2 regions of the Azoarcus sp. KH32C genome follow, and region 1 is predicted to be linked to the other one. Evidence: riboswitches for the same ligand, from Rfam matches in the RefSeq annotation. Region 1 holds a riboswitch; the other holds the start of a gene.
What was found. Region 1 has a riboswitch for cyclic di-GMP ahead of AZKH_RS06725 (hypothetical protein). Riboswitches for the same ligand answer to the same signal wherever they lie in the genome.

Region 1 (15,516 bases):
GCGCTGCGGTTGGATTTGAAGACAATGAGTACGCCTGTAGGCTGACTTCCCGCGAACAGGCTCATTTGCCCGACGCGGAGCTAATCGCCGCAGCTCTTGCGGAAGCTATTTCCGTGGGAATTGTGAATCCAGACCCCAAGGCTATAGATGAGGACCTCTGCCAGCTTACTATAGAGCAATTTATGGACGAGATAAAAATCTGCCAATGGCGTGACTAAAAATTAACACTCTAGACCGCCACCCTGGCTCGCTGAATGTCTTGGTACTTGGCTGCACCCACAGGTCATTCAGAGGGCCAACAGCCCCCGAGGCGACTTCGCCGCATACTTAGGGGGAGCTCATCCTCAAAGCGTATCCAACAGCTTCTGAAAATTCCGCTTCTTCTTCCACTGCAACCGAATCTCGGCCAACTCATCCCCGAAGATGACCCGCTGTTTGTTCTCAAGTCTAAGCATCCGAATCGCCTTCACGACGTCGAACGCAGCATCGTATCGGGAGCCATGACTCCCTTGCTCCACGACGTGCGGCAACAGCCGCTTGTACAATGCAATCGCATCTTCATGGTGCGTTCGGCCCCGCGCCGCGGCGACCTTGCCCCACAACCGGATATCGGTCTCGCCGCCGCAGAATGCTTCCCACATCTTCTCTGCGTCCGCTTCGCGAAGGTAGATAGAGACGAGGTCACTTCGCTTGGGGCGCTCCCATCGCGCACGTCTTTTCCCGCAGGCGCTCTCCTCCGCCGCGACCGCCGCCCACAAATGCGCCATGGCCCGCTCGCGTAACCCATCCCGTCGCGAAATCTTGTCGGCCACATCGAGCAAATGGAAGAACGGCTCGCACCCCGCCTGCTTCTCGAAGCGCCCCCAAGCCAAGATTTCCACGCGGTCTGCATCCCCTCGCAGCAGGTATGCTTCGATGCAGAACGCAACCAGGTCGTCGATGCGCTCATTGGGAAAGGCCGCCAGCCCCTCCTCCGCCCATTTCAACGCCTCCTCGTCGCGACCGTTATCCCGGCACAGCTTGGCAAGTGAAAGGTATCTCCCGGGGTGCGAGCGATTCTTTGCCTTCACTCGGACCATCGCATCGATATCACCGGAAAGCGCCACCAAGCTTTCCATTGCGTCCTCGACGCGGTGACGACGCGATTCCCAAACACCGCGGTAGTCTGCTGGGGTCAATGCAGGCAGCTCAGTCCACGCCTTCTCTACTCTTTCCCGGTAGGCGGCCAATCCCTCCTTTCCGAGAGCCTCCACGTAGTCCGGCAGAATCTCGGAGAACGTGTCCCACTCCCCGTTCATCTGGAATTCGAACAGTCTGCGGGCCAGTGCGACTGGTTCTGGCCTCAGAACGCTACACGCAGAGAGATGGACCCGCTGCAAACGTTTGATGGCAGGAATGACTTCGCCGTTGGAGTCGTCAATCTGCTGCAAAGCCTCTTCGGCATCGGCAATGGCTTCCTCGATAAGTTCGACGAGCCCAACGCTCCCGAACTCGATGCGCCGCTCCAGCAGCTCAGCGAGGTCGTCGAGCCGATACGCGTAGCTTGCGGCCTCGCGCCAGTCGAGGAAACCGTGGGTGTCAGTGGCCTGTTTCACGACTGCCCGCAGGCCGTTGAGGTCCGAACTGGAGTTCGCCCTTGCCGCCATCACAAGCTTGTCGCGAAGCAGTTCGTCCCGGCCGACCGCTTCCAGCAAGAGCGCGCGCAGAGCAACCTCGTCGAGCGTGGCGAGGTAAGCCGCAATCTGCTCGTCCTCAGTCTGCGCCCGCTCGGCCGGCGTGGTCCTCGAGTGGTCGGACGCCCCCTCCCCGCTGCTCGCGAGCCACGCCATGGCGACCGCCACGACATGTTTGCAGAAACCGCCATCCTGCCCGACAGGGCAGTCGCATGCGAACTCCAGTTCCCCGCTGTCCGTTGCGTACAGTTCGACGTGGTAGCGGTGCGTGCCCTCGACATCAGCCTGAAGGACGTCGTCGCGTTCCTCAAGCGTCGTCACCCTCCCGTCACGAAAGTAAGTTTCGCCACGGCTGAAGGTACGCGCATCTGCGCACTCATCGAGGAGCTCAAGAGTCAGGATGTCTTGCAGGGCCATGTCCGGAATGTGCGTGGGGCGAGGCATTCATTATTACTGCGATGCTGCGTGCCGACGAGCCCCACCGTCGAGGCACATTCAGGCGACTTCGAATCGTTACCCACGACTTACACCCTTCCGCATCGGCGAATAATGCGACTCGACAGCAGGAATATTGACGCAAATCAATGCCGCCATAGGCGGCTGTTTAGCGCAACCTCTTCCATTGAAATCTGCATGCAAAAGTTATTGGCAACAGTACCCGTTCCGGATAGCATGCCCACTGTAAAAGGGCAAACCGCGCGGAAACGGCGGGACGCAAAGCTACTGGACTAACGCGTGAAGCTATGTTCGCAGGGCTGCCGCCGCCAATTATGGCGGGCATACCCTGCATTCATCCTTCACTTCATTTGTAGCATACGAGGAGAATGTCAGTGAGCACCGAAAAGGAAAATACTTACGACCCCACTGAGGCCATACCGCCCGGTCTCGCTGCCGGCGTTCTCGTGGGTATCTGGTTCGCCGCAAACATCGATGGTCGAGCAGACTGCATGCGGCGATTTGACCTGCAACCGCACGCAGCAATTTGCTTGCTGATTATGACCACCGAAACTGTTACCTCGGGCGACGGTATCGCCCAAAAACTTTCGCTCTTCGGTTACCGATATTTTTCTCGACGGGAGGCTCTCATCGTCGCTGAGGAGGGTCTGTATTCTTTAAAGGAAAACGGCTACATCAGACTAGATGCGCGCGGCAAACGGGAGCTTAAAGAAAACGACCATCACACATGGGGCCTCGGGGATATCCAGTGGCTTTTAACTGCAAAGGGAGCTAAGACAATTGTGGCTTCATATTGCGCATGCAAGGGCCTCGATTCGTCGCATCAGGCTCAGGCTGTAAAGGACATTCTTGCCGCAAATAAGAAGGCTGTCGCAGATTTTAGAATGAAGCAAAAAGAGTCCTGATAGCATATCCAGCAGACTCTGCATGCAATCCTCCTCGTGGGGCACGCAGGGGCCTGCTGATGCCGCGGCGTGCCGTTACGTGCCGATAGGCGGCACAGCAGGATATAGCTATCGCCGAGGAGGTTTAGGGCCGAGGTGGCACCGTGTCGTCCATCTCCACTGCGCTCAACGTGCGCACGACACCTCGGCGCCGCTGAGCATTCCGGCGAACCGATGGAAATGAAGGACAAGAGCGGAACCGGCGCTGTCTCCCTCCACAAACCCGCGCCTTTCCGCGCAGCACGATGAATGTCAAACGGCTCGACCTCAACTTCTTGACCCGCTATCGCGCCGATGGCGCCATGGTCGGCCTCCTTGCCAGTGTTGCCGGCTCGCTCACCGCACCTCTTACAGCCGTCCTGTCTGACAGTACTACCCGCGTTGCCTGGCTCGTTGACCTCGCCGCTCACTGGCAGTGGTTGTACCTCGCCGTCGGAGTCTTGTGCGGAGCCGTACTGCTCTGGCGCAGGAAGCATGGTTGGGCAATCCCCGCTCTCGCGGCCCTCTTCGTGAGTGGCGCGTGGCCCGGCCCGCGCGCAGACACCCTCTCACCCAGCGGGACGCAGACACTCACGGTGGTCAGCGCAAACATCCATGTCGGAAGCTCAGACACGACGCCACTCCTAAATTGGGTCGAGAGCATCCACGCCGACGTCGTCGTCATCCAGGAAGTCTCGCCGACCGTAGCACCACAACTCCAACGCTGGGACGACTTCCCCTTCCGCATCATCACGCCGGATGAGAGTCCATTCGGTCTGGCCATCCTGTCGCGATACCCGCTGCTCAACACCGACTCACGCGAAACAGAAGTGCAGCCGCTCCACATTCGGACCCACATTTCGTGGCAGGGACAGACCATCGCGCTTGCCGGGATTCACCCCATGCCCCCAATCAGCCCCGAGCACCATTTCCGTCGCGCCCAGCTGCTCGAGGCCGAAGCTGAATGGGCCGCAGAGACCGAACTCCCGTCCATGGTTGTCGGCGACTTCAACGCGACCCCGTGGTCGTCGGTAATGGCAAGCCTCAATGCGACGGGACTGCGGCGCGCAACGGGGCTCGCGCCCACGTGGCCCGCCGCTTTGCCGCTGATTCCCATCGACCAAGTGCTCGTGACAGCGGATTGGTATGTCAGTGAGAGCGGCGTCGGCCCAAGCATCGGGTCCGACCATCGGCCCGTCTACGCACGAATCTCAAAGCAGTCTCGGTGATTTTTGAAAGGCATTTTTCGTCTGCGGCCGGGGCACGCTTTGCACGTGCCTTCGCACCCGTGGGGTACACTTCCATCCCGCATCGTGCGCAAATTCCCGATGCCCAACGTAAGAAACCCTTCCTCGCGACACTCATGCCCATCCAGCCTCTAGTCACCGCCGAGCTGAACGAGCTCTCGGATTTCCTCGAGTCCGTATCGCAGACCGGCGCTACGATGGCCTTGGATACGCTTCACGGCTACCTCAGCGCCATCGCGATTGGCCCCAGAGAGCCGGCACTCGAGGAATGGCTGCCCCGCGTCTGGTCCGAGGACGGGACTGGCGCGCCCGCCTTCAAGGACTCCGAGCACGAGAGCCGCATCGTGTCGCTCATTGAAGGCCTTCTCGAGGACATTCGGAACGACCTCGACGACCCGGACTACGCTTTTTCGCCTCTGGTCGCGCATGAAACAATCGCTGGACGCCCTTTTTTCGATGGCGAAATGTGGTGTTACGGCTTCATGCAGGCTGTTCAACGCTTCGCGCACGACTGGGCGTCCTTTGTTGCGTCGAGCGAGGGTCATAAGTTGCTTCGTCCGATATACCTGCTCGGAGCGGATGACGTCAGCCCCGCCGAGGAAGCGCTGACCATGACAGCCGAGCAACGTGAAAAGCTCACTGGCCAGATATCTGACGCCGTCGACAAGATTGCCGACAAACTTCTCGAGGAACGAATTCGCGCCGCCCTGCCCGAACAAGCTGAACGTCAACTGGCTGCCATGCCCTCGGGGTCCCCCCAGACGGGACAGCTCTGCCCCTGCGGCAGTGGCGCTGCGTTCAACGCGTGCTGCGGCGGCTCCCGAGTCCTTCACTGATACCAACATGACTGACACTCTGCTCGCCGACCTTACCATCCGCATTGAACTTCCCCGGGACATCCCCGCGGTCCGCGAGGTGAACCTCGCGGCGTTCGGGCGAACTACGGAAGCCGACCTCGTCGACACCCTGCGAGAGAACGCAAAATTCGTGCTCTCCCTCGTGGCTGTCCTAGGCGACCGGGTCGTCGGTCACATTCTCTTCACCGATATGCTCGCCTCCGCGCAGCGACTGGCTGGGCTTGCCCCAATGGCTGTGCTCCCAGAATTCCAAAATGCCGGGATTGGGAGTGCGCTAGTCCGAGCGGGAATGGAATATCTGCGCGAACAGAGTTTCGCCGGCGTCGTGGTCCTCGGGCACAAAGACTACTATCCGCGGTTCGGCTACCGCCCAGCAGCGAAGTTCGGCATCACGACGCAGTTCGATGTGCCGGCGGAATATTTGCTGGTCGCCCAGCTTTCAGAGGCTCCGCTTGCGCCGGGCAACGTGCGCTACCAGCCTGAGTTCGAGACGGTGTCACCTTAGGCCGGACACGCACCGTCGAGATGGTCTTGGACAGGATTTTGAACGCAAGAAAATGACACTCACGAAAGCAGACCTCATTCAACTCGTGGTCGACAATGTCGGCCTCAACAAGCGCGAAGCAGCCGAAATGGTCGAGGCCTTCTTCGAGGAAATCAGTTCCGCACTCGAGGCCGGTGATGACGTCAAGCTGTCGGGATTCGGAGGATTTCAGTTGCGCGTGAAGCCTGAGCGTCCCGGGCGCAACCCGAAGACCGGCGAAGGGGCGGTGATTGCCGCTCGGCGCGTCGTTACCTTCCATCCAAGTCAGAAGCTGAAGATTGCTGTGGGTGAGCTTGCGAGCAAGAAGTTGGAGACGCGAGGGCTTGTCAGTGGAGTGACCGGGACGTCGAGGATTGGGCGTCGGGTCGTCGCGGAGGGTGTTTAAGCCCCCGGATGACACCTCGCACATACGGCGCACGGATGCGACAACTCAGCACTGTTCCGAGCGCCCACACCATCGACGGTTACCTCGTTACTCCAGCTGGAGCGCCTGGACGCAGAGTCGCTGCCAGCCGCCGCGTCTTCAAGTGGTGGGACAATTCGTAACTGCATATGCCGCTCATCCGAGCTTTACACCACCATTCATCACGTCAGCAGTCACACGACCGCGAGGCCCGACAGCTGCCTCCCGGAGTTCCGGACTATCCGGTTACAGCTCGGACCGGGTAACCACTGCAGAAGCGAACCGATGCCTGCAACCGACCCACTCCGGTCATTAGCCGTCACGAAAATCGCATGACCGCAGTGCACCATTCAGCGGACCGTCAAAGGCGAATCTCAAAGACGCTACCGATAGCCTTAGATGCATCGCCTACGCACCGCAGCCAAGGCTGCCGGTGACCTCGACCAAGTGCAGCGGATGGTTGCAACCATCGACAGGGATGTGGCCTCGGACCAGCTCGAACGTGCGTCTTCGGGACCTATAAGCGTGCTGTCTTCAAGTGCGCCCGGCGGGCCATCCGGCTCATCCTCTCCCCAACTGTGGCCACCCGAATTGCGGACGACATGTTCCTGGCGCAGCGCACGCTGCGGGACATACTGGCAGCCCCCCTTCCCTCGCCGTCAATGCCGATACCTTGGTCCCAGAGGCATGGGCGACCGAGCAGGAGCGGCGGAGCAGGACGGCACTGCGGGCAGCGCCCTTTCGAATATGAGGCCCCTCCATGAGGCGATTGAACTCGAGCGGCTGGCCTGCCTGCATCGGTAACCGGGCGGGGAAGTTTTCCCGCGGCGGGAGTAGAATGATGGCACCCGGAATCAATATGACACGATGCCGAAATGCCTCTACTAACTTCTGCAAATGCCCCGGCCATTCGGACTATCAAGCCAAAAGAAGTCGCCCCCAAGCCGAAGGGTGCTACTGCCGCTTCGGGTCCGCTGCAAGCGAATATCGAATTAATCCTCAACGGAACTCGGGACCCAGACCACGCACAAAGCGTGCTGCCTCTGTTTGAAAAAGCAGTCCGCTTTGTGTGCGTCGTGGCTTTCGCTCGCGAAAGCGGGTGGACTGAAGTCAAGGATGCCTTAGAAGATGCGCTTAAGCAGGGCGTGCGGGCCCAAGTCGTTGTCGGCCTTGATTTCTTCCAGACTGAACCGCCAGTCCTTTTTTCGCTGCACGCGTTATCGAAGAGGTATCCCAAGCACCTACATTTCTTTGTAAGCGGGAAGTCCCGTAAACGGACCATGCATCCGAAAGCCTATGTCTTCCACTACGAGGACCGGAGTTCAACGCTGATTATCGGTTCGGCAAACCTAACAGCAGGTGGCCTGTGCTCAAACCACGAGCTGTCGCTGATGGCCGAGACAGCCTGCGATACCTTGGCCAATGCTATCTCGGCTGAAATAGAGGCGCAGGTGGCATCCGGCGAATTCGAACCCGCCACGCAGCAGAGGCTCAACGAGTATCGAATTCAGCACCAGATACGCAAGCTGCACCACCAGGCGGCAGAAGAATACGCGGAACAGGACTGGCAGCAACACCTTGGCGCACAGGCCCCGGTCTCTGGCTCACGGGGCGGGCCTTATTTGCCAACCCTTCAAGCTTGGCTCATTCGGATGAGGGCCGACAAGAGCCAGGAGGGATTTGACGCTCAACAGGTTGTGCGCAAAGACAGCCTGACCCATTCCAAGACCTGCCTCACTGCGCTGCGCACAATGAAGCATGCCAGTCCTGCATCCTTCCTCATGCGGTACGAAAAGCTACTGGCAGGCGGTTGGCACTCTGGCGGCCTGCATCGGGGCAAGTCCTTCATGGCGGATGATGCGGCCGAGTTTAAGGCTGGCCTCGTCACGCTCCACAATGCTTTGCGGGCAAATCCCAAACTCCCGGCAGGCCCGGCATACGACCTGGTGAAGACGGCGCTTTTAAAAGTTAAGGGAGCCGCAATGAATGTTGCTTCCGAAATCCTGCACTCCAGCGCGCCAACTCGGTTCGCTGTGATGAACAAGAATTCAGTCCGGGGTATGCGTATGGCCGGCTTCACGCAATATCCCGAAAAGCCTGACCTGAAAAAGGTGGATGATGCCCTCTACGCCAAGTTCTGCAAGGATGCCGAAAAAACACGCATAGCCTTGGGCCTCGACAGCCTCTCGGAATTGGACGCCCTGTTTAATTACGCCTACTGGCGGTAACCCGCGCCCTTTCCGGTAAAACACTCCGCTATGAACCCGATATTCACACTCAACTACCCGGAGTTGGCCGCCGCAGAATGCCTGCAAAAGCACTTCCCGAAGAAGGACGGTTACAGCGTGCTCATCCCGCTGTCCGGGCAGCAGAAAGGCTATGACCTCGCCTTGCTGAAAGGCAACACCGACGGTAAGGGCGAGGAGCAGGCGGACCAGGGCCTGAGTCCCCTTGGCAGCAAGGTTGCGACGTTCCAGGTCAAGAGTTCCCGCGCCTATCCGGGCACGCCAGGCAAGGCCAAGCTGACCAATTTGGAGAAGTTTGCGCACTACTTGTGGCTCAACACCTTCGCAGTTCCCAAAGAGGCCGACTTCTTCCTGGTGCATGGCCTGTATGCACCCAACCCCCTGAGCTCGAAAGCCAAAGCCTCGACATGGCGAACCGTCATGCTGCTGTTCACGAATCCTGAGATGCAGTCGCTGATGGGCGGCCTCGTTTCACGAAATGGCGGCAAGGAAACCCATTTCGGCTTCGGGTTCAATGACGAAAAAGCAATCTTTCTGACGCGCGGCCATGCCTTGGCGGAGCACCCAGACGTCTCTCCCCATCTGTTCGCTAATCATCATCAGGTCATTGAAGCCGCGTTCGCCTAGCGCTCATGCCGCGCCGCAGCGGTTCAATCAATTGCGCCAATAGCGCCAATTTGGCTCAATAGGTTGAACCAAGCCCCAGCTGCCAGAGGCCCTGTTCGGGCAACTGCTGGCTGTTTGTGGAGCTGCACGAAGACTGCTGTCAAAGCGTAGGTGTTGCACACGCACTCCCTCGGACATGGAGCCGGCACCCACGATTGACGGCGAACGCGCGAGTACGTTGTTGTTGGCTGGAATGAAGAACTGCCTGCCGACTCCCACCCGACCGTCGAGGCGCTTGGCTTCGATGCTGAGGCGGCAAGGCATCGCAGCCAAGGTCGAGCAACGCGAAATCCCAAGCTTCGTCAAGTTGCCACGAAACGGTTCGCCGGCTCAGCCCCGCCGGCCTCCAGGTCCGGCGCCGCTTTTCCCCTCCTTCTTGATTCCATATCGGCGATGCGCTGATTTGAAGACTCGACAGCCGCAAGCGCATCATCAATCGCAGCGTCAGCCCAACGGGTGGATTGAGATATCTGGTCAATCATGCCCTCCACCACCTGGTCGCTGTCCGACGGAATTTCGGTCGTGAGCATGCGATACAACGCCTCAGGTGAGCCCCCCATCCTCTTCGCGACATCCTCGTGCGGCACGCCGGTACTCAGCAGGTGTAAAGCTGATGCCAACTTCGAGCTGCCCATTCTCCGCCTCCTTCCGTCAGCCTTTCCGCGTGCAAGAGCCGCCGTCATCGGCACAGTCTTTCGTTCTTGGACGCGGTCAAAATTTTCAGGTTCGAAGTCCTCACCTACAGCGACTGTCACCTAATGCGGCACTGCCTCTTGGCTTCCAGCCAGTAAACGGCCTCCCCGATAACCGCGACGCTGCCCGATATCACGACCGACGTTGCCGTAACAGCGCCAGCGAGAACCAGCAAGGCGGCGCAACCTTCGTCTTGGCACCCGACAAACGCTTCAACCTGGTGGGGCTTGAGCACCATGTGCCGCTTGGTGATATCGCACTCAGCGTCATACTCGGTCGTCGTCACCGGCAGGAATACGCAACCACCGAGGACGATGATAGGCAATACCATCACTCGTGATAGCACACGGTCTCTTATACTCATCGGCTCTTGGCTGGCTCGAGAAACTTTCACCGTTTCGTCACACCGAATAACACTCGATGGCTACACAGGCTACGCTTCCTCACTGAAGAGTTCTACGTAGCCATCGGTGATAGCCTCATGCTGGACCACTCCTAGCCCCATGTATTTGCCGCACGGCATCTGGCGCGTCACGAGACGTTCCAGGTCTTTGGGATTCATTTCGCGAGCCTTCCAGACCCTTCGCGTCTTCCGATGACCCCGCCCCCAACGTCGCCGAGCGCATGACTTAGGAGACGGCTCTTCGCCTATCAAAACTCTTCGGCGGACGCACGCGCAAGTACCTGATATGCTCGATTGATACGCGCCATTTCAATTTCTGCAGCCCTTCTCAGTCGTTCTGGCAAACCTTGGTGCTTGTCCGGATGATATTGTTGGCTGAGCCGCCGCCAGGCAGTCTTTATCTCAGCGAACGGGGCACCCGCAGCTACACCGAGAATTGAACGCGCTGAGTCCTCAGTGATGTGCTCCTCCTGTTGCGCAGGCAAGAACACAATCTCCATCACGCCGCCTCGGTACTCCGCTTCAAATGATAGGTGGCAATTCGGGCAGCGATAGACGACACACACCTCCTTAACCGGTATCCGAATCCTGGTGTTGCAGCCCTTGCAGTCGACGATATGGTGGGACGGCTGCTCCGGAAGGGGAGGTTCATCGGCTCGTCCGGGGCCATGCGACTTACTCGTCTTCGCTTCCCCCTTTAGATGCCGTTCGACCTTTTCCCGGAGAGTAACGGCGGACGGCGTTGAACGGTGCTTTAGCTCCGCGAGGATGCGCTTCACCTTCGGGAGGTCGTCTTTGACGCTCTCAAAAAGTGTCTCCAGCTCTTTCGCCGATTCTTGAATGTAGGGTCGGGTCCGTGACATCAGAAAGCTATCGGTTAGTTGGACATCTCAGCCTGAGGGCGCTTAATTGTTTTGATAATGAACTGCTGCGGCGACTTCCCTGGCACCCGAAGCACGACCGTGTCTCCAACCATTCCACCCATCAAGACCTGCGCCAACGGCGTGTGCGATGCGAGCAGCCCCTGCTCGAAATTACTCTGGCTACTGGTGATGCGCACAGTGATAGGCTCATTTTCTGTGTCGCCAGCGCCGCAATATGTCACGAGGTCGCCGACCTCAACTTCCAGGTTTTCCTCGTCCTCATCAAGAATGTTGATTGCGGCTTCCTCCTTGTCGAGGGTCGCCACAGTGGTCGCTGCGCGGGTGGGCTCTTCATCCTGAGGGGGCTCGGCCAATTCGCGGCGTTCCTCGACGACGAACTCGGCGGGAACAGACGAATCCTTCAGCGACTCAAGGAACGCATAGAGATTTTTGGCCTCGGAGAGCGGATTCCGGAACCAGTCTGTCGACCAGATTCGCCAAATCTTCCCCTTCCAGCCAAGGCTTTCGAGAATCTCTTGGCGAATCCGGTCTCGGTCCCTTACCGAAACACCGGAGTGATATGTCGCGCCGTCGCATTCCACTGCCGCTAAGTACGCTGATGGGTACCGCGGGTGTCTCACGGCAATATCAATGCGGAAGCCGGCCACACCGAGCTGCGGTGTAACCGAGTATCCCCACGACTCAAGCAAGTCGATTACAGAGACTTCAAAGTCGCTGTCGGGCTCGAGGCCAGTTTCGATTTCCTGCGGAAGAATGCCACTGCGTGCGTACTCGAGGTAGTTGCGGAGGGCTTTGGTTCCCTCGGGGGTGCTGCCATCCGCGATGATGTCCTCAGGCTGCATCGAGGTAATCATGCCAATGGACTTGCGGGCCCGCGTGAAGAGTACGTTGAGCCGGCGCCACCCGCCCTGTCGGCTAATTGGACCGAAGTTCTGACGAACGACACTGGCCCCCGCTGGCTTACCGAAGGTGGTCGAAATCAGGATGCAATCCCGTTCATCACCTTGAACGTTTTCAAGGTTCTTGAAGAACAATCCCATGCCCTCGCCATCCCAGCGCCGTTCAAACTCTTCTGCTTGCGGGATGGACTTGCGTCGCTCTTCCCAGAGTTCCGCAATGAGGTCACGTTGCTTGATGTTGAGGGTCACCACGCCTAGAGAATCTTCGGAACGTGAGGAAATATGTTCGACAATAGCGTCGACAACGCGAAGGGCCTCGACCTTGTTCATTTGGTTTTCGTAGATGCCGTTCGGTACCGGTATGTAGTGCAGCCCCAACGCCTTGCTCTTAGGATATGGCGACGGAAATACGAAAAGTTTGCCGTTGTAGAAATAGTGGTTGGAAAACGCAATCAATGACTCGTGGCGAGAACGGTAGTGCCAGCGAAGCGTTCTGACGGGATGAAAGTGGCCCATGCAGACGTCGAGAATGCTCTCAGCGTCCTCGGCGGCGGTTTGCTGTCCACCGTCGTCGCCATCCCCCGCTGGATTCTGTCGCGAGAAGAAAGCTGTCGGCGGTAGCTGTTTCGGGTCGCCGACCACCACCAGTTGCTTGCCCCGCGCAATTGCCCCAATCGCTTCCTCGGGCTTTAGCTGCGATGCCTCGTCCATCACGACGATGTCGAACTCCAAATGACCAGGCTCTAGAAACTGTGCCACCGCCTGTGGGCCCATCATGAAGCAGGGCTTGAGCTCCTGAACGGATTTGCCTGCTCTTCTGAGAATCTGACGAACCGGCGTTCTCGGGAGGGTGAGGGACATGAGATGCTCCAGAAGCGCCATCTCCGTCTTATCGGCCACCCGGGCGCCGCTGTGGCCGGCGGGCGGACAAGCTAGGCCTACACACTTCAGCGAGACCTGTTGGCCCCGAAGCTTGATGATTTGCTTGTCGAGTTCCGCGAACTCAACGCGTACCGTGGAGTGCCGAACGCCATTGAATCGACTCAGCTCCGGGAAGGTTCTGAACAGGGATTCGGCAATCGATGCGTAGAATCGGTACGCGAAGGCATCGGGCAATCGCGACGACGGCAGTTCGCCGGACTCGAGCAACCCAACAAAAGGCTGCAGGCCGTGCCCCAAAGCTTCCTTGCGCTGGGTGATGTATTGGCTCCAATCCTGCACGAGGTCGAGATTCGATGCGGCGGTGTGTGTCTTCTCGAAGAGATTCAGAACATATTGGGAATGCGAAGTTGACGACTCACCGACCCAATCGTCCAAGCGGAATTCGCCGTACGCCTGCATCTTCCTAGTGAATTCAGACGCTGCGTCCCATCCACCTTGTATGGACTTAACCAACCCGGAAAGGTAAGCATAGTTCTGTGGACTTGATTCTGAGACCAATACCGACTCCACTGCCAGCGGTAGTTTTGCGTTCTTGATTTGGCGTCCATACAGCAAGGCGCCCTCGACGGTCTCTAGATTAGTCGTGGTGCCGGAGAAGTACTCTCCAAGAAGCACAGCGCCTGCCTCATGCCCGTCCAGTTCCCGGATAGCGCTAGGCACCCGGTGGCTTGCTTTGACGATTGGCAGAGCGTCCGCACAGAGAATTGCCGCGACATTAAGGGATTCTACGAAGGCTGAGTAGTATTGCGTACCCTGCGCAATTACCTGTTGCGCTGCAGCTAAATGACGATTCCAACTTTCGCTCGGCCGCAACTTTTCGAACACTGCGGCGCAGGAAAACTCCTGAGCACGTACAAGAGAGAAGTACTCAAGTTCCGATACTGCGCGTTCCACGCTGGCTTTGAGGTTCCGCAACTGCGCGATTCTCACAGCGTCGACCGAAACTGGGTCAAAGGTTGTGATGCTTAACTGCGCCCCCTGCAGACGCTTTACGGCGTCATCAATCCAACCCGACAGCGTAGTGAGTGGGCCAAGGGGCGTCTCGTCGTCTCTGAACGACGGACCTGCGAAAGAGCGAAGTTCGGCGTTGTTGCACCACGCATGTTTGCGCTGCAAAGTGGCGAGAACCTCTTCGAGCTGAGCCAAGCGAGCCGAGGCCACCTTCTTCTCCTTGTTTCGCTGCAGTTGTTTATGAAGACCAACTGCGCGACGCCACTTTCCCTGGAAAACGCGGAACCACTTGTCGCCCTCCCGAAGGACAACAATGGCTGCTCTCAGCTCGGCCTCCGCCGGCGTCATGTCGAGATACAAGGTTGTGTTGAGTGCCGCTCGTCTAGCTTGTATCTCCGCCAACACACCGGCTGCAGACTTCAGTCCAGCATGAGCGTGCGGATGGCGAAGCCCCTCGTGCCGTAGATACAAGACATCATCCGGCGCAGCCACGGCGAGCGACAGAACCAGTTGCAGTTTAGCAATGGCCGCAGGGGTGCCATCGAAATCAACGCCCGCGGTTCGGGCGGCCGACTCGAGCTCTTCCAAGGCCGCTGACGCCTTATCCGTAACCCTGCTTAACGTTTCCAGTTTCTGAGGCAGTTTACGGAGTGGAGTACTACCTGCGTTCAAGTCCTTCACAAAGGCGTCGAACCGTTGCGCCTCCGCGACCTGCTCAGACGAGGCATCGTTGGCGGCAAGCCAGCGCTGGTCGATTGTCTTCTCAAGCCTCTCAAGCTCTAAGAGGCGAGTACGCAAATCCTCGATAACCTGGCCTGAACGATGCGCCCCTGGGTCGTCCTGCGTGAAGAGCTTAGGCAGCAGTTGAAAAGCGACATCCGCGGGGTCTGCCGGTGCAAGCGTCGCCAGCACATTAATAAGGCTGTTTGCGCTCTCGGCCGACATATTGAGGTTATGGCCACCAAGGAGTTCAGCGGCGTTCGCCATCGAATCTGCAAAACTCTCGAATTTGGCCGAGAAGTCTTGCAGTACCGAGTGGATGCACAAGTCCTGGCCCGGTCGAATCTCCTCAGGAAAGAAGCCCCAGAACGGATGCTTGCTATCGTACGAGCCGATTTCGTCGAAATTCTTGGCTACATAACGAAGCGTATCGTATTGAGCCCTAAATTCTTCGGTCGCCGTCGACGGAGCCGGGCTTACCGCGAGCGGCTGCACCAACTCGGCAGTATTGCCGATACGTTTTCTGAATTTCTCGGCTTTCCAGAGGACCTTGTGAACCGTCAGGTTCTGGCTATTGCCGTGAATACCATTTAGCAGCTCCGCATAGGTCTTGAGTTCATTTCGCTTTCTGCCAAGGGACTTGAGCATGGCATCCAGCCCATCAGGTTCACGTGGGCAAAAGCGCTTACGCTTCTCCAAGTCCTCAATGACCCTCTTCTTGCTGGTCTTATTGCTGTGCAGTTCGAGAATAAAATTTTCCAGCCCCGCGTGCGACAGCCGGGCTTTAACTACCTCAAGCGCGGCAAGCTTTTCCGATACGAAAAGCACCTTCTTGCCCATGTGCAAAGCGGCAGCAATCAGGTTAGTAATAGTTTGCGATTTGCCCGTGCCCGGAGGCCCTTCGATGACAAGGTTCCTTCCTTCGATGACGTCAATCAGTGCGCTATGCTGAGAACTATCCGCGTCATAAATCAATGGAAGAAGCGCGTGCTTGTGGTCGTCAATCGCA
Region 2 (15,516 bases), 2.3 Mb from region 1:
CGGTCGAGGGCCTGGAGCTCATCACGCCGGCACTCGAAAGCTACGTGCTGCCGCTGACCGCCATCGTGCTGACCGCGCTGTTCTTCGTGCAGAAGCGCGGCACCGGCGCTGTCGGCATGTACTTCGGACCGATCATGATCGTCTGGTTCGCCGTGCTCGGCACCTTCGGAGTCCTCGAAATCGCCGAAAACCCGCAGGTGCTGCTCGCGATCAACCCGCTCTATGCGATCCGTTTTGTCGCGACCCATCCCTGGCTCGCCTTTCTCGCGCTCGGCTCGGTCGTTCTCGCGGTGACCGGCGGCGAAGCGCTGTACACGGACATGGGCCACTTCGGCCGCCGCCCGATCCGCTACGCGTGGTTCGGCTTCGTCCTCCCCGCGCTGGTCCTCAACTACTTCGGCCAGGGCGCGCTGCTGCTCAACAACCCGGAAGCGATCGAAAGCCCCTTCTACCATCTCGCCCCCGACTGGGCGCTGGTCCCGCTCGTCGTGCTTGCAACACTGGCCACCGTGATCGCGTCGCAGGCGGTGATCTCGGGCGCATTCTCGGTCGCACGCCAGGCCGTCCAGATGGGCCTGCTGCCGCGCATGCTGATCGTGCATACCTCGGGCGCCTCGGAAGGCCAGATCTACGTGCCCTTCACCAACTGGACGCTCTACTTCGCCGTGATGGCGCTGGTGCTCGGGTTCAAGAATTCGTCCAACCTCGCCGCCGCTTACGGCATCGCCGTGACCGGCACGATGATGATCGACACGGTGCTGATCGCCTTCGTGATGCTGCTGCTGTGGCGCTGGAATGCGCTGCTCGTCGCGCTCGTCGCCGGTGGCATGTTCCTGATCGACCTCGCCTTCTTTTCCGCCAACGCGATCAAGATCCCCGAAGGCGGCTGGTTCCCGATCGCGGCGGGCCTCGTGTCCTTCACGGTGCTCACCACCTGGCGGCAGGGGCGGCGGCTGCTCGGCCAGGAGATCTCAAAGCTCAGCATCCCGATGGACGCGTTCCTCGAATCGGTCGGCAAGGACGTGCTGCGCGTTTCGGGCACGGCGGTGTTCATGACCAGCACGAAAGAAGGCGTCCCCTCCGCGCTGCTGCATAACCTCAAGCACAACCAGATCCTGCACGAGCGCGTCGTGCTCGTGACGGTGCAGACCACCGATTCACCGACCGTGAATGAGCTGGACCGCCTCTACCTGCATCCGATGGGCAAAGGCTTCTTCCGCCTGATCGTGCGCTACGGCTTCATGGAAGATCCGGACATTCCCAGCGCGCTCGCGCAATGCAAGCGCTTCGGCGAATCCTTCGACATGATGGAGACCTCGTTCTACCTGTCGCGCGAAACCATCGTGCCAACGTCGGGACACGGCATGGTCGGCTGGCGGGCGCGCCTCTTCGCAACGATGTCGAAGAACGCCACGAGCGCCACCGACTTCTTCAAGATCCCGAGCAACCGCGTCGTCGAGCTCGGCACGCAACTCGTGATCTGACCGCGCCGGTCAGGCGAGTTCGGTCGGACGCACGGCCACTGCCTCCCCGGCCGCGGGCAGCACGACTTCCACCGCCAGGCCCGGCCACGCATGCTGGGCCGACGCGCTGCCGCCATGAGCCTCGGCGATCCCCTTCACGAGCGCCAAGCCGACGCCGGCACCGTCCGGTGCACTGCGGCTCGCATCGGCTCGATAGAAGCGCTCGAAAAGCCTCGGCAGATCCGAATCAGCGACTCCATTGCCATGGTCGCGCACCCGCAGGACAACCTGCCGTGTCGCGTCCGTACCGACGCTGACCTCGATCGTCCCCGCGCCGTACTTGAGCGCGTTCTCGATCAGGTTCTGCAGCACCTGGAACAAGAGGTCCGGGTCGCCCCGCACCGCCGCCGGCCCGCAGCGACCGACGAGTTCGCGCCCTTGGGCGTCGGCCACCGGCTCGTACAGGTCGATCGCGTCGTGCACGATCGCGGAGAGGTCCACTTCCTGCATCTTCGGCCCGTGCGCGCCGGCCTCGATGCGCGCGAGGCTCAGCAACGCGGCGAAGGTCCGCAGCAGCTCGTCGGTATGCGCGCCCAGTTGTTTGAGTCGTGCCCGAAACCTGGGATCGGTGTCCCCCTCCTCGCTCGCCTGGTCGACGGCCTGGCGCAGCGCAATCAGCGGGCGCCGCATGTCGTGCGCGATCGCGGAAGAAACGTGTTTGGCGGCGTCGACGAGCCTTTCGATCTCGTCAAAGGCGGTATTGAAGCGCCGTGCAAGCACGTCGAGTTCGTCATCGCGCGGACTCAGGCTCAGACGTTGCGACAGGTGCCCCTCCTGGATCCGGCCCGCTTCGAGCGCGAGCCGTTCGAGGCGGCGATGCAGGTGCTGCATGAAGAACCACCCGATCACGCCGGCGACGAGGATGATCAGCACTGCCGAGCCCCACATCCGCCACGCCATGCGCTGCTGGAAGGATTCGAGCGGCGAGTGCCGGCCGACGAGCAGACGGTCTCCGCCGTACAGGAGGAACACCTGCCCCTCGAGAATGCTGCCGTCGGCCTCGCGCACATGGAACCAGCTCTCGTCCGCCACGCGGGCACCGGCCGGCCACTCCGGCAGGTTGCCGATCACGGGCTTGCCATCGCGGTCGGTGAGCAGGTAGACCGCGTCCTGGTCGGCCGCCGCATCGATGCGCCGCTGCAGCACCTCGCGCAGGCCGGGCAGCCCGCGTTCGTGGTAATGCTCTTCGAGGCCGCTGATCTCGAGCGCGATGGCCGCACGCACTTCATCGCGGATATGCCCTTCGGCTTCGCGGAACAAGGGGTAGAACAAGGCCCCGACGATCAGCGCGATCGCCGCCGGCAGGACCACGGCAAAGCGATGGAAGGGGCTGTTGAGCCAGGCGCGCAGACGCGCGCCGAGCGGCCTAGGCGGCATCGGCACCAAGCCGGTAACCGGCGCCGCGTACCGTGTGGATCAGCGGAGGCAGCCCGGGCAGGTCGATCTTCGCGCGCAGGTTCGAGATGTGCACGTCGATCACGTTCGTCTGCGGGTCGAAATGGTAATTCCATACCGCTTCGAGCAGCATCGCCCGCGTGACGACCTGGTCCGAATGGCGCAGCAGGAATTCCAGCAGCTGGAACTCCTTCGGTTTCAGCTCGATGCGCCGGCCGCCCCGCGACACGCCGCGGCGCAGGAGATCCATTTCGAGATCGGCCACGACCAGCCGCGTGCGCTCGGCGCTCTCGCGCGCCGCGGGCGTGCCACGCCGCTGCAAGGCTTCGAGCCGGGCAAGCAGCTCGATCAACGAAAACGGTTTGACGAGGTAATCGTCGCCCCCGGCCCGCAGGCCCGCGACGCGATCATCGACCTCGCCCAGCGCACTGAGGATCACGACCGGCGTCGTGATGTCCGACGCTCGCAGCGTACGCAATACCGTCAGGCCATCGACGCGCGGCAGCATCCGGTCGAGCACCAGCGCGTCGTAGGTTTCAGTGGTGGCGAGAAACAGCCCCTCGCGTCCGTCGCCGGCGACGTCGACCGTGTGGCCGCCCTCCTGCAATCCCTTGCAGATGTAACGGGCCTGCTGCGGATCGTCTTCGACGAGGAGTATTTTCATCGGGGCTTGCGTTGCGGCGGGGCTTCCTGGATGAGGCGGATGGCGTTCGCCGCGGCGGGAGTGATCGAACTGGCTCGCAGTTTATTCCGGTCGGCCCGCACAAGGCTATCGATCACGCACGCGCCGGACGGAAACTGCAGGCGGTCGCGACCGGGCACGAGGTGCGAGTCGCGCAGAGCGAGCGCAGTGGGAATCGACTGATCCTGCTCACGGCAGTCGCCGCGCACCTTCAGTACGTAAGGCTCATCGACACCGAGCCAGATGATCGCGGTACGCGGTTCGAGAGATCGCCAGCCGTAGATGCGGAACACGCGGACCGAGCGCATCGGTGCGGCATTCGGGGCTGCGAAGGGTACCGCGACAGGGGAGACGGGGGAAGGAGCGTTCCCTCCCGACGCTTGCGCACCGGCCGCGATGGCGACGGCTGCCATCGATAAGCAGGCCGTCAGGGCGCAAAGGCGCATCCGGACGGCGACCGCAGCTCGCGACCACGACGATTGGAAGAACGGGGCCATGTTGGGTTCCCGTGGTCCACGTCAGGCGTGCGGTTGGCGGTCGCCGTCCGGGTGTCGCAGACCGATTACTGAGCGGCCGGAGCAGCCTTCGGCGCAACCTTCTTCGCCGGGGCTTTTTTCTTGGCGGTGTGCTTCACGGCCTTCTTGGCGTGCTTGGCCGGAGCGGCAGCGGTCGTGTCGGTGGCATCGGCAGCCGAGGCGACGGCGCTGGCGGACAGGGCGACGGCAGCGGCAGTGGCGGCGACCAGGGTCTTCAGAAGCTTGGCGTTCATTACAACTCTCCTAAGTGAAATCGACGATGGCGTCGTCGTGAAAGCAGTCTGAACCCGGCCGCATTAAGGAGAATCCTGCCGGAGCATTAAGAAAATTAAATCTAGCAGCAGCGCTCCGATCAACGACGGCGCGCCATTTCCTGCAGGATCGCCGAGAACTGCTCAGCTGTTTCGTGACGCACCATCGACGGGCCGATCAACGGCGGCAACCAGAAATCGGGCTCCACCTCGGCGTGGTACTGCAGGCGCGTGCCGTCGGCTTCCGGCTCGAGGTGCATGACGCTTTCCATGTGCTTGACGTTGCCGCCGACGCCGTGCGAATGGATCTCGCGCTCGGGGACCAGCCGGATGTCGCGCACCGATTCGAAATCGATCATGATGATGCCGTAGCGCGCCGTTCCGCTCTGGTTCACCTTGAGCGCATTTTCGCCGCGTTCGACGATGCGGCTCGACTTGAGATTGGGAACAAAAGCCGCCATGTGGTCGAAATCGGTCAGCACCGCCCAGGCCACCGACTGGCTGACCGGGGCGTGCATCTGCAGATCGACGCTGAAGCCGCGGCGCGAGCGCTCGACATGGACCTCCCGGTCTTCGACCGCCGGCACTGCGTCGTTGCCGCCCACAGCCACCCAAGCGAGCGACGATAGGCACAGCGCGAGCAGCCCGCTCCTGAAAGTATCCACCATGACCCCACTCGTTCTTCTTGATGACGGATCCGTCCATTAGAATCCCCGGCACTTCCCGGCCACACGCGTTTTCGACCTTACGCCCACGATGAGACTCCTGCTAATCGAAGACGATCCCATGATCGGCGCCGGCGTGCAGCAGGCGCTGCGCCAGGATGGCTATGCCGTGGACTGGGTGCGCGACGGCATCGCCGCGGAACTGGCCGTGCAGGACAACCCGTACGACATGCTGCTGCTGGATCTCGGGCTCCCACGTCGCGATGGTATCGAATTCCTGAAGCATATGCGTACTGCCGGGAAGGCGGTCCCGGTCATCATCCTGACTGCCCGCGACGCTGTCGCCGACCGCGTGCGCGGGCTCGACGCGGGGGCCGACGACTATCTCGTGAAGCCCTTCGATCTCGACGAACTCGGTGCGCGCGTGCGCGCCCTGCTCCGCCGCCAACGCGGCCAGGCGAAGCCACTAATCACGCTCGGCGCACTGCAGGTCGATCCGGCCAGCCACGCGGTGACGCTCAACGGCGTGCCGGTGCGCCTCTCGACCCGGGAGTTCGCACTGCTGTGCGCGCTCCTCGAACAGCCCGGCAGGCCCTTGTCGCGCAGCCAGCTCGAGGAGCGCATCTACGGTTGGGAAGAGGAGGTCGAAAGCAACGCCGTGGAGGTGCACATCCACGCGCTTCGGCGCAAGCTCGGCGCCGAATGGATCCGCAACATGCGCGGCGTGGGCTACTACGTGGCGGAGCCGGCATGAGGTCGCTGCGCCGGACGCTCCTCCTGTCGCTGCTCGGCGCGGTGGTGCTCGTGCTCGCCATCGGCGGCATCGCGACCTACGACACTGCGCGCAACGAGGTCGACGAGCTGATGGACTACCAGCTGCGGCAGTTCGCGCTGTCGCTGCGCGACCAGCAGTTCGGCGGCCCGGACAGGCCGCGGCTCGCACCGCCCGAGCCCTCGTTCGACTTCGTGATCCAGATCTGGGACGAAACCGGCGTGCAGCTCTACCTCTCGCATCCACACAGCGTGCTGCCGTCGCTCGCGAAATTCGGCTACAACACGGTCAAGACGACCGAAGGCGACTGGCGCGTGTTCTCGATTCCGTTGCTCAACCACGTGATCCAGGTCGCCCAGCCAATGGCGGTGCGCAGTCGCATCGCGGCCCGTGCGGCCCTCCGTACGCTCGTGCCTTCGCTGGCGCTGATCCCGCTGCTGGGCATCCTGATCTGGTACCTCGTCGGGCGCGGCCTGCGTCCGCTGGAACGGCTCACGCGCGAAGTCGCCGCCCGCCGGCCGGACTCCCTCGAGGCGCTGCGACCGGAGGGCGTACCCGAAGAGGCCCGGCCGCTGGTGACCGCCCTGAACCGCCTCCTGGGCCGCCTCGATCAGGCCCTGAGCGCCCAGCGGGCTTTCGTCGCCGACGCCGCGCACGAATTGCGCACGCCGCTCGCGGCCTTGCAGATCCAGCTCCAGCTATGCGAACGCGCCAGCGACGAAGCGACGCGCCAGGCCGCGATGGGCGAATTGCGCGCCGGCCTGCAGCGCGCGACACATATGGTGCAGCAGTTGCTGACGCTCGCGCGCCAGGAGCCCGGCGCGGCCGGCTCGCCCCAGATGCGGCTGCGGCTCGCGGATGTCGCGCGCCAGAGTCTCGCCGACCATGCCACGGTGGCCGACGCGCGCCACATCGATCTCGGGGCGGAAACGCTCGACGACACGCTCTCCATCATGGGCGATGCGGCGGCACTGCGTACGCTGGTCGGCAACCTGATCGACAACGCGATCCGCTATTCGCCCGAGGGCAGCCGCGTCGACGTTGCGGTCAAGGCGGACGCCGGCACCGATGCCACGAGCTGCTGGCTCAGCGTGAGCGACAGCGGCCCGGGCATTCCCTTGGACGAACGCGAACGCGTGCTCGACCGCTTCTATCGCCCCGCGGGGCAGGAGCAGCCGGGCAGCGGACTGGGCCTCGCGATCGTGCGCAGCATCGCCGAACGCCACGGCGCGAGGCTCGTGCTCGACGAATCGCCGCTCGGCGGCCTGCGCGTATCGGTGGGATTCCCGCCGGCAGCGCCAGAAGGTCCGCCGCGGGGAATTTCCCCCGATCCTTAAGTTTGCGTTAAGCCGGGCCCCGCTAAATTGGCAACGTCGCGGATCACCTCCGCCCGTTACTTCACAGGAGCCCGAAATGAAGACTCTGGCAATCAAGCTCACGGCAACCGCCGCAGCGCTGGCGGCATTGTCCTTCGGCGGCTACGAGGCCGTCCGCTCGATGGCGCCGGCCCACGCCGGCATGCTGCCTGCGATCACGGCGCCCGCTTCGAACACCGCGGGCGTCGCGCTGCCGAACTTCCGCAGCATCGTCGAGCGCTACGGCCCGGCCGTCGTGAACATCAGCGTCGAAGGCACGACGAAGACTTCGGCACGGGGACAGTCGCCGCTGGGCCGACTCGATCCCGAGGATCCCTTCTACGACTTCTTCCGCCGCTTCGGGCCGCAACTCCAGGTGCCACAAGGCGAGCAGATCACGCACGGCCTCGGCTCGGGCTTCATCGTGAGCCCCGACGGCATCGTGCTGACCAACGCCCACGTCGTCGCCGACGCCAACCACGTCACTGTGAAGCTCACCGACAAGCGCGAATTCAGCGCCAAGGTGATCGGCATCGACAAGCCGACCGACATCGCGGTCCTGCGCATCGACGCGCACGACCTCCCGACCGTCCCGCTGGGCGACCCCGCCAGCGCACAGGTCGGCGATTGGGTGCTCGCGATCGGTTCGCCCTTCGGCTTCGAGAACAGCGTAACGGCCGGGATCGTGTCGGCGAAATCGCGCTCGCTGCCCGACGAAGGCTATGTGCCCTTCATCCAGACCGACGTCGCGATCAACCCCGGCAACTCCGGCGGACCGCTGCTGAACCTCAACGGCGAAGTGGTCGGCATCAACTCGCAGATCTACAGCCAGTCCGGCGGCTACCAGGGCCTGTCGTTCGCGATCCCGATCGATGTCGCGGCGCACGTGAAGGATCAGCTGCTCGCGCACGGCAAGGTCACGCGCGGCCGAATGGGCGTGGCGATCCAGGACGTGAACCAGGCGCTCGCAGAGTCCTTCGGCCTGGATTCGGCGCGCGGCGCGCTCATCAGCAGCGTCGAGTCCGGCAGCCCGGCCGCGAAGGCGGGCCTGGAAGCGGGCGACGTGATCCTGAAGATCGATGGGCAGCCGGTCGCGTCTTCGGCCGAACTGCCGCCGAAGGTCGCCGCGGTCGCACCGGGCAAGACTGTGAAGCTCGAAGTCTGGCGCAAGGGCAAGACCGAGAACGTGACGGTCACCGTCGGCGAGCAGAAGCCGGCGAAGGTGGCGAGCGATGACGAAGGCTCGGCCGACCGCGGCCGCCTCGGCGTCGCTGTGCGCCCGCTCTCGCCCGAGGAGCAGCGCCAGGCCGACACCAAGGGCGGACTGCTGGTGCTCGATGCCAGCGGCCCGGCGGCCCGGGCCGGCATTCAGCGCGGTGACGTGATCATTTCCGTGAATGGCCGCCCGGTCACCGGCGCGGAAGAGCTGCGCAAGCAGTTGTCAGGCGCCGGCAAGCATGTGGCGCTGCTGATCCAGCGCGAGGACGCGCGCATCTTCGTGCCGATCGATCTCGGCTGATTTCAATGGAGAGACGCATGAAGAACAAAAACCACCGAATCTCGCGGCGCGTATTACAGCACTTCCTGCACCTCGCCGCCGCGAGCTTCGCGCTCGGCAACCTCGGACCGGCGAACGCGGACGACGACGACGCGCAGCCACCCGCGCGGCAGTTCGACGAGGCGAGCCGAACCGGCGCGCGCAGCGAAGGCGTCCGCCGCAGCGCCTACCTGCACTCCTTCGCGTTGCCCGCCACGCATGCCGTCGTCGTGACCGGGCCACTCGCGCGGGTGCGCGTGCTCGATACGACCGGGCGTCCGGTCACGCAAGTCGCGCTCGACGGCGCGAGCGCGATCGGGCCGTTCGCGGACGGCGCCTACACGGTGCTGATCAAGGCCAACGGGCTGACCGAGATGCATCGCATCCGCATCGGCCCCGATACCCGGCCCTACCTGCAGTTCTCCGAACCCGCCTGAACGGATCGGTGCGCGAGCGGCGAGCCGGGTCCCGCCCGGCTCGCTCCTAGGCGCGCCATACCCGCCAGGCCACCAGCAACCACCCGGCGATCATCAATCCCCCGCCGATCGGCGTGATCATCCCCAGCCAGCGCAGGCCGCTGAGCGCCATGAGGTACAGGGTCCCGGCGAACACGAGAGTGCCGGTCACGAGCAGCCCTGTCGGGAGCGCGCTGCGCGAGACACCCGCAGCACCGAGGCCGAGGAGCCCGACCGCGTTCCACATCTGATACTGGACGGCGGTCTGCCACCAGCCGAGTTCGGTCGGCCCCAGCAGGTTGCGCAGCCCATGGGCGCCGAAGGCGCCGAGCGCGATGCCGAGCGCCGCGAGAAGGCTGCCCGCGAGCAGCGGCATACGGCCCGTTGGCAGCACGCTGCCCGTCACGACGGCGACCTCATCAGAAAGGCAGACGCCGAACCGGCCGAGGCGCGTCCTTCGGCTGTTCTTCCCGCACCGGTGATGCCTTCACCGGCTTACGCTCGCGGTTCATCTCGTCGCGCGCGAAACGCACCTTGCCTTCGAGCACGCAACCGCGCATGCCCGGGTCGCAGCGCGCGCCATTCACGCGCTGACAGACGCCATCCAAATCGTGAGGGCAGCTCCAGGCACTCATGCGACACTCCAGAAATGGTTGTCCCATCGCCGACGCGGCGTACGGGCCGGGCCCGCATCACACGGGATGAAGCGATTATGGCAGCACGCCCCTGCGGACGCACGCGACCAGGTTCGCCCGTACGTTGCCGCTACCGGCAGCGCCCGAGCGATGTTAACATCCGCCTTCCCATGCGAATCGAACACCTCCGCCAGCGCCTGCGCGACCTTGGCGCCAAGCCCTGCCACGAGCAGCAGGTGCTGCGCTCGTGGACGCACGCGCTCCGGCTCGACACCACGCGCCGCGGCCTCGCCGCAGACTTCTTTCCGGCCCCGCTGCGCGACGCCCTGCCCGCCCTCGCCGACGAGCTGGCCGGCCTTGCCCGCGTGCGCTCGGAACATCCGGGCGAAGACGGCTCGGCGCGCCTTCTCGTCGACTTGGCCGACGGCCAGGCGGTCGAGAGCGTCCTGCTGCTCCGTGACGGCGTCTGCGTGTCGTCGCAGGTCGGCTGCGCCGTGGGCTGCACCTTCTGCATGACTGGCCGCGACGGCCTGCTGCGCCAGGTCGGCAGCGCCGAGATCGTCGCGCAAGTCGTTCTCGCCCGCACGCGACGCCCGGTCAAGAAGGTCGTCTTCATGGGCATGGGGGAACCCGCGCATAACATCGACAACGTGCTCGAGGCGATCGATCTGCTCGGCACCGAAGGCGGCATCGGCCACAAGAACCTGGTTTTCTCGACCGTCGGCGACCGCCGCGTGTTCGAGCGCCTGCCGCTCGGCCGCGTCCGGCCCGCGCTGGCGCTGTCGCTGCACACGACCCGTCCCGAACTCCGAGAGCAACTGCTGCCGCGCGCCCCGCGCATCGAACCGGCGGAACTCGTCGAGCTGGGCGAAGCGTACGCGCGCGCAACCGGCTACCCGATCCAGTATCAATGGACGTTGCTCGAGGGCGTCAACGACAACGACGACGAAATCGAAGGCATCGTGCGCCTGCTCGCCGGCAAGTACGCGATCATGAACATGATCCCGTTCAACACGGTCGAGGGCAGCGAATTCCGCCGACCGACACGCGAGCATGCGGACGCGATCGCCGCTCGGCTGCAGCGCCGCGGCATCCTGACGAAGCTGCGCCAGTCGGCCGGCCAGGACATCGATGGCGGCTGCGGCCAATTGCGCGCCCGCGCCCTCCACGTTGCCCCGCCGCGCAGTCGGCGCATCCCGCAAGCTCCCGACGACGCCGTGCGCTGACATGTCTCAGTGCACCTTCCCATCCACCCGCGGCTGCAGCAGGAAGGGAATGTAGCGCCAGCCCAGGATCGCGAAGCACGCGAACCAGCCCGCCGCCGAGAGCCCGATCCACGCCGTGTAGGCTGCGGGCGCGAGCTGCGGCAACACGATCCGCACGACGAATGCGGCAATCATGATCCACAGGACGAGGCGGTCGCCGGCATCGAACACCACCTTCCGTCCGGTGTGCCCTTTCGAGATGCGGATCAGCATCGCCGGGACGATCAGCCCGATCACGCCGAAGGTGAAGAGATGCACCGAGACACTCCCGACCCACGCCGGCGCGCGGTGCAGCGCCACGAACTCGGTCAGCAACTGCGCGACGATCGCGATCTGGCCAAGGTACATGATCGCGAGTTCCAGCCGACGCATCGCCAGATGCGGCTTCCACAGCGCGATCCGCGCGGCGAGCAGGAAGGCCAGCGTCACCAGCAGCGCGCCGGCCATCGCCTTCGGCATCGCATCCAGGAACACCAGGGACAGCGCGAGCAGCTTGATCGGGTTATCGAGCATCGGGTGGCGCAGGAGGTCCACCTGGAATGCGCCCTTCATGAATTGCGTTAGCGTGCGTTCGAGCATCACGAGGAAGGCGACGCGGAACAGGCCCAGCGCCACCGTCACGCCCGTATGGAAATGCGCCGGGTCGAGCATCAGCACCTTCGCCGCGACGAAGGCGGGCAGCACGAGCAGGAAGAAATAGTTGTCGCGAAAGCTGTCCTGCTTGCGGTAGCGCACCAGCGTCCACAAGAGCAGCGCGACGATCGAGCCGAGAAAGACGGTGTTCGAAAACCAGAACAGCGCCGGCGGCCAGGCACCGCCGCAGGCCATGCCGACGCGCTCGAAGAGCCAAGCCGCCACCAGCGTCATCAAGATGGGGCCGTGATAGCCGCGGATCTGCACCCAGTTCTTCGTCGCCGTCAGCAGGAAGCCGCCCATCACCGCCCAGCCGAAACCGAAGAACATCTCGTGCGCATGCCATTGCGTCGGAGAAAAGCTCGCCGCGGGCGGCGCCAGCACGCCAGCGAACATCAACGCCCACAACACGGGCAGGCTCAGGCCGGACAGGAAGGCCAGGCTGAAGAAGGGACGGAAGCCGACGAGCCACAGAGGATGCGCGGAAAGGTTCATGGCAGGAAGTGCGACGAATTCGATCATGAGAGGATTTGGATCCATGCTAGATGGCTGACGCGGCGCAATCCTTGATCCAGGTTATTTCGACTGCTGCGGTGCGCCATGACAGAATGGCAAGCAGTTCATTGCCCGCGAGTCCTCGCGCCTCCGCCTCGATGACCGTCCCGCCTGCCCCCTCCTCGCCATCCCCCCCGCCCGCCCCCGCTCCGGTACGCCTGCCCGCGGCGATCTGGATGCTCGGTTTCGTCAGCCTGCTGATGGACGTCTCGTCCGAGCTGATCCACAGCCTGCTGCCGGTGTTCCTCGTGACTTCGCTCGGCGCCGGCCCCTTCATCGTCGGCCTGATCGAGGGTGCCGCGGAGGCGACGGCGCTGATCGTCAAAATCTTCTCCGGCATGCTGTCGGACTACTGGGGCAAGCGCAAACCGCTCGCGGTGCTGGGCTACGGGCTCGGCGCGCTGTCAAAGCCGCTCTTCGCGATCGCCGCGGGTCCCGGCACAGTGCTCGTCGCCCGCCTCATCGACCGCGTCGGCAAGGGCATCCGCGGCGCTCCCCGCGACGCGCTGGTGGCGGACATCGCGCCACCCGAGGCGCGCGGTGCCGCCTTCGGACTGCGCCAGTCGCTCGACACGGTGGGCGCCTTCTGCGGACCGCTGCTGGCGATGGGCCTGATGCTGCTGTGGCAGAACGATTTCCGCGCAGTGTTCTGGGTCGCGATCATCCCTGGCTTCCTGTCCGTCGCGCTGCTGCTGTTCGGCGTCAGGGAGCCCGCGCATGTGCACGCCGGCCCGGTCGTCAATCCGCTTCGCCGCGACAGCCTGCGCCGCCTTCCGCGCGCCTACTGGTGGGTCGTCGCGGTCGGCGCCCTCTTTGCACTGGCGCGATTCTCCGAAGCCTTCCTCGTACTGCGCGCGCTCGACGCGGGCCTCGCGGTCGCCTACGCACCGCTCGTGCTCGTCGCCATGAACATCGTCTATTCGCTCGCCGCCTACCCCTTCGGCAAGCTCGCCGACCGCATGAATCACGCTCACCTGCTCGCCGCCGGGCTGGCGATCCTGATCCTTGCCGACCTCGCCCTCGCGACAGGCGCCGGATGGCTCGGCCTCGGCACGGGCATCGTGTTGTGGGGGCTGCACATGGGCATGACCCAAGGCCTGCTCGCGACCATGGTCGCCCACACCGCACCGGCCCCGTTGCGCGGCACGGCCTTCGGCTTCTTCAACCTCGTCAGCGGCATCGCAATGCTCATCGCCAGCACACTCGCGGGCCTGCTATGGGAGAGCGCCGGTGCTGCCTGGACCTTCTTCGGCGGCGCGATGCTCGCCGCGGCGACGCTGGTAATCGTGCTGCTGCGCCAGCGCGCGACGGACTGACGTTTGACCACGGCAACAATATGGATATAGCGGACCGCACCCTCTCGTGCTAGAAAAAAAGAGCGCAGCAAGGGCACACCCGTCGAAAGACGGGGCCGCAAAACCACCGGGCTAAATCCTCCGAGAAGACAGGCCAGCGGGGTTGCCGATACGGCGACCCGCCGCTTTCGGGTCGACTCGACGGGGGATACGACGGTGAAGCCCTATGCCATGCACTTTGCATCGCCGCGGCTCGCGCTCCTGCTCGCCGTTGCCTGCCCGCCCCAGGCGCTCGCCGAGGGTATCGGACTGCAGATGGCGCCGCTTACCGAGGGGGAAATCCGCTACGGTCTCGCTCACACCCAAATCGGCGCCGACATCGCCAATGCCGCCGGCCTGACCGGCCTGGGCTCGACAGTCGTGCTGCTGGATACGGGCGTACAGGCCACCCTTCCGGAACTCGCAAGTCAGCTCGCCAGCTCGCGGATGTACGACGCCACACGCCGACGCAATGTCGCGCTCGCCGACGACGACGGACACGGCACGCTGGTGGCCGCTATCATCGCAGGTTCGAGCGGCACCGGCTTCAGCTACGGCATCGCCCCCGACGCGAAGATCCTGCCGATCAAGATCTTTTCGGCCGGCGGGTCGGCGACGCCCGGCTCGCTCGCGGCGGGGCTCAAGCGCGCCAGCTCCACCCGCGGCATGTCCATCATCAATCTCAGTCTCGGCGCCGAAAGCCCACTCGGGGGTGGCGTAGAAGGCGCGCTGCGCAAGGCCGTCAAGGCCGACAAGCTGGTCTTGGCCGCGGCGGGCAACACCGGCGGCGAATCGCCGCTGTGGCCAGCACGTTATGCGAAGGAAGGCTGGGCGAAGGGCCAGATCGTCGCAGTCGGCGCGGCGGATGCCGACAACCGGATTGCGAGCTTTTCGAACCGCGCCGGCGATACCGCCAACTGGTTCCTCGTCGCGCCCGGCGTGAATGTGGCCTCGTCTTGGACCGACGGCAGCTACATCTTCGCCAGCGGCACCTCGATCTCCACCGCGGTGGCGTCGGGCGCCGCTGCGCTCCTCGAAGGGGCGTGGCCCCAGCTCAAGGCAGGACAGGTCGCAGCCATCCTCCTGGAGACCGCCACGGATCTCGGCGAGCCGGGTGTCGATCCGGTGTATGGCAGAGGGCTCCTGAACGTACAACGCGCCATGCAGCCTGCCGGCGAACTCGCCATCCCGGTAAGCAAAGCCGCACGAAAAGGCTCGACGAAACGCTTCGGCGGCACCGCCAGCGTCGCCGTCACTGCCTCCGTCGCAACCTGGAGCGGCCTGCGCGCGGCGGCCCGCGCCGGCCTCTTCCAGGGCATCGTGGTCGACGCCTTCAACCGTGACTTCACCGCCGACCTCGGCGCCGGCATCCGCCCACCTTCGCGCGAAAGCATCGCCGATGTGCTCGCTGCAGCCGGGCATCCGCTGCAGGTGACCGAGCAACAACTCCCCGATGGCTCGCGGCTGCTGGCCGTTTCCGATGCGGCCCTGACGCGGGTCCAAACCCCCGTCGACGCCCCCCGCCTCGTCGCGAGCAGCGTCGTCCTCCGGCTCGCGAATGGCAGCGAGGTCGCGTTTGCCTCCGGCACACTCGCCGGCAGCTACTTCGGCCTCGCATCGGCGGGGCCGCGCCTCGACAACCCGTGGCTCGGCCTCGCCCGCCCTTCGACGCAACTGGCCTTCGGCACGGCGTTCGGAAAACTGCGCGTTCGCAGCGGCGTGCTTGCCTCGGGCGAATCGCCGAGCACGTCGAACTCGGCCGCTCCCGCGGCCGCTCCTCCGATAGCCGCCAACCGGCCAGGCGGACGGGCCGCGATCGGCGAGCTCGAATACGCCCTGACCGACAACACCTCGGCCGGACTGCAATGGATCCAGGTCAGCGAGGCAAGGTCCTTCCTCGGCGCGACCTCGGGCGACGCGATG

Region 2: it holds a riboswitch for cyclic di-GMP, as region 1 does, so the genes downstream of both, AZKH_RS26995 (S8 family peptidase) here and AZKH_RS06725 (hypothetical protein) in region 1, are expected to answer to the same signal.

What each region holds. Positions count from the first base shown of each region.
Region 1 covers NC_020516.1:1,493,600-1,509,115, reverse strand. Annotated here, with positions in the region: gene AZKH_RS06735 (hypothetical protein) at 1-218, shown strand, start outside; gene AZKH_RS06730 (SWIM zinc finger domain-containing protein) at 345-2,090, opposite strand; cyclic di-GMP riboswitch class I at 2,352-2,436, shown strand; gene AZKH_RS06725 (hypothetical protein) at 2,504-3,034, shown strand; gene AZKH_RS06720 (endonuclease/exonuclease/phosphatase family protein) at 3,319-4,281, shown strand; gene AZKH_RS06715 (UPF0149 family protein) at 4,278-5,135, shown strand; gene AZKH_RS06710 (GNAT family N-acetyltransferase) at 5,143-5,661, shown strand; gene AZKH_RS06705 (integration host factor subunit alpha) at 5,714-6,085, shown strand; gene AZKH_RS06700 (phospholipase D-like domain-containing protein) at 6,979-8,331, shown strand; gene AZKH_RS06695 (hypothetical protein) at 8,362-8,976, shown strand; gene AZKH_RS26220 (hypothetical protein) at 9,318-9,650, opposite strand; gene AZKH_RS06685 (hypothetical protein) at 9,767-10,039, opposite strand; gene AZKH_RS26215 (DnaJ family molecular chaperone) at 10,360-10,974, opposite strand; gene AZKH_RS06675 (DUF4011 domain-containing protein) at 10,989-15,516, opposite strand, start outside.
Region 2 covers NC_020516.1:3,819,015-3,834,530, forward strand. Annotated here, with positions in the region: gene AZKH_RS16985 (potassium transporter Kup) at 1-1,484, shown strand, start outside; gene AZKH_RS16990 (cell wall metabolism sensor histidine kinase WalK) at 1,494-2,900, opposite strand; gene AZKH_RS16995 (response regulator transcription factor) at 2,890-3,582, opposite strand; gene AZKH_RS17000 (DUF6491 family protein) at 3,579-4,097, opposite strand; gene AZKH_RS17005 (hypothetical protein) at 4,163-4,369, opposite strand; gene AZKH_RS17010 (SRPBCC family protein) at 4,489-5,055, opposite strand; gene AZKH_RS17015 (response regulator) at 5,144-5,806, shown strand; gene AZKH_RS17020 (ATP-binding protein) at 5,803-7,161, shown strand; gene AZKH_RS17025 (DegQ family serine endoprotease) at 7,238-8,698, shown strand; gene AZKH_RS17030 (hypothetical protein) at 8,716-9,153, shown strand; gene AZKH_RS17035 (DUF423 domain-containing protein) at 9,200-9,577, opposite strand; gene AZKH_RS17040 (hypothetical protein) at 9,591-9,806, opposite strand; gene AZKH_RS17045 (RNA methyltransferase) at 9,977-11,032, shown strand; gene AZKH_RS17050 (NnrS family protein) at 11,039-12,226, opposite strand; gene AZKH_RS17055 (MFS transporter) at 12,436-13,575, shown strand; cyclic di-GMP riboswitch class I at 13,638-13,725, shown strand; gene AZKH_RS26995 (S8 family peptidase) at 13,771-15,516, shown strand, end outside.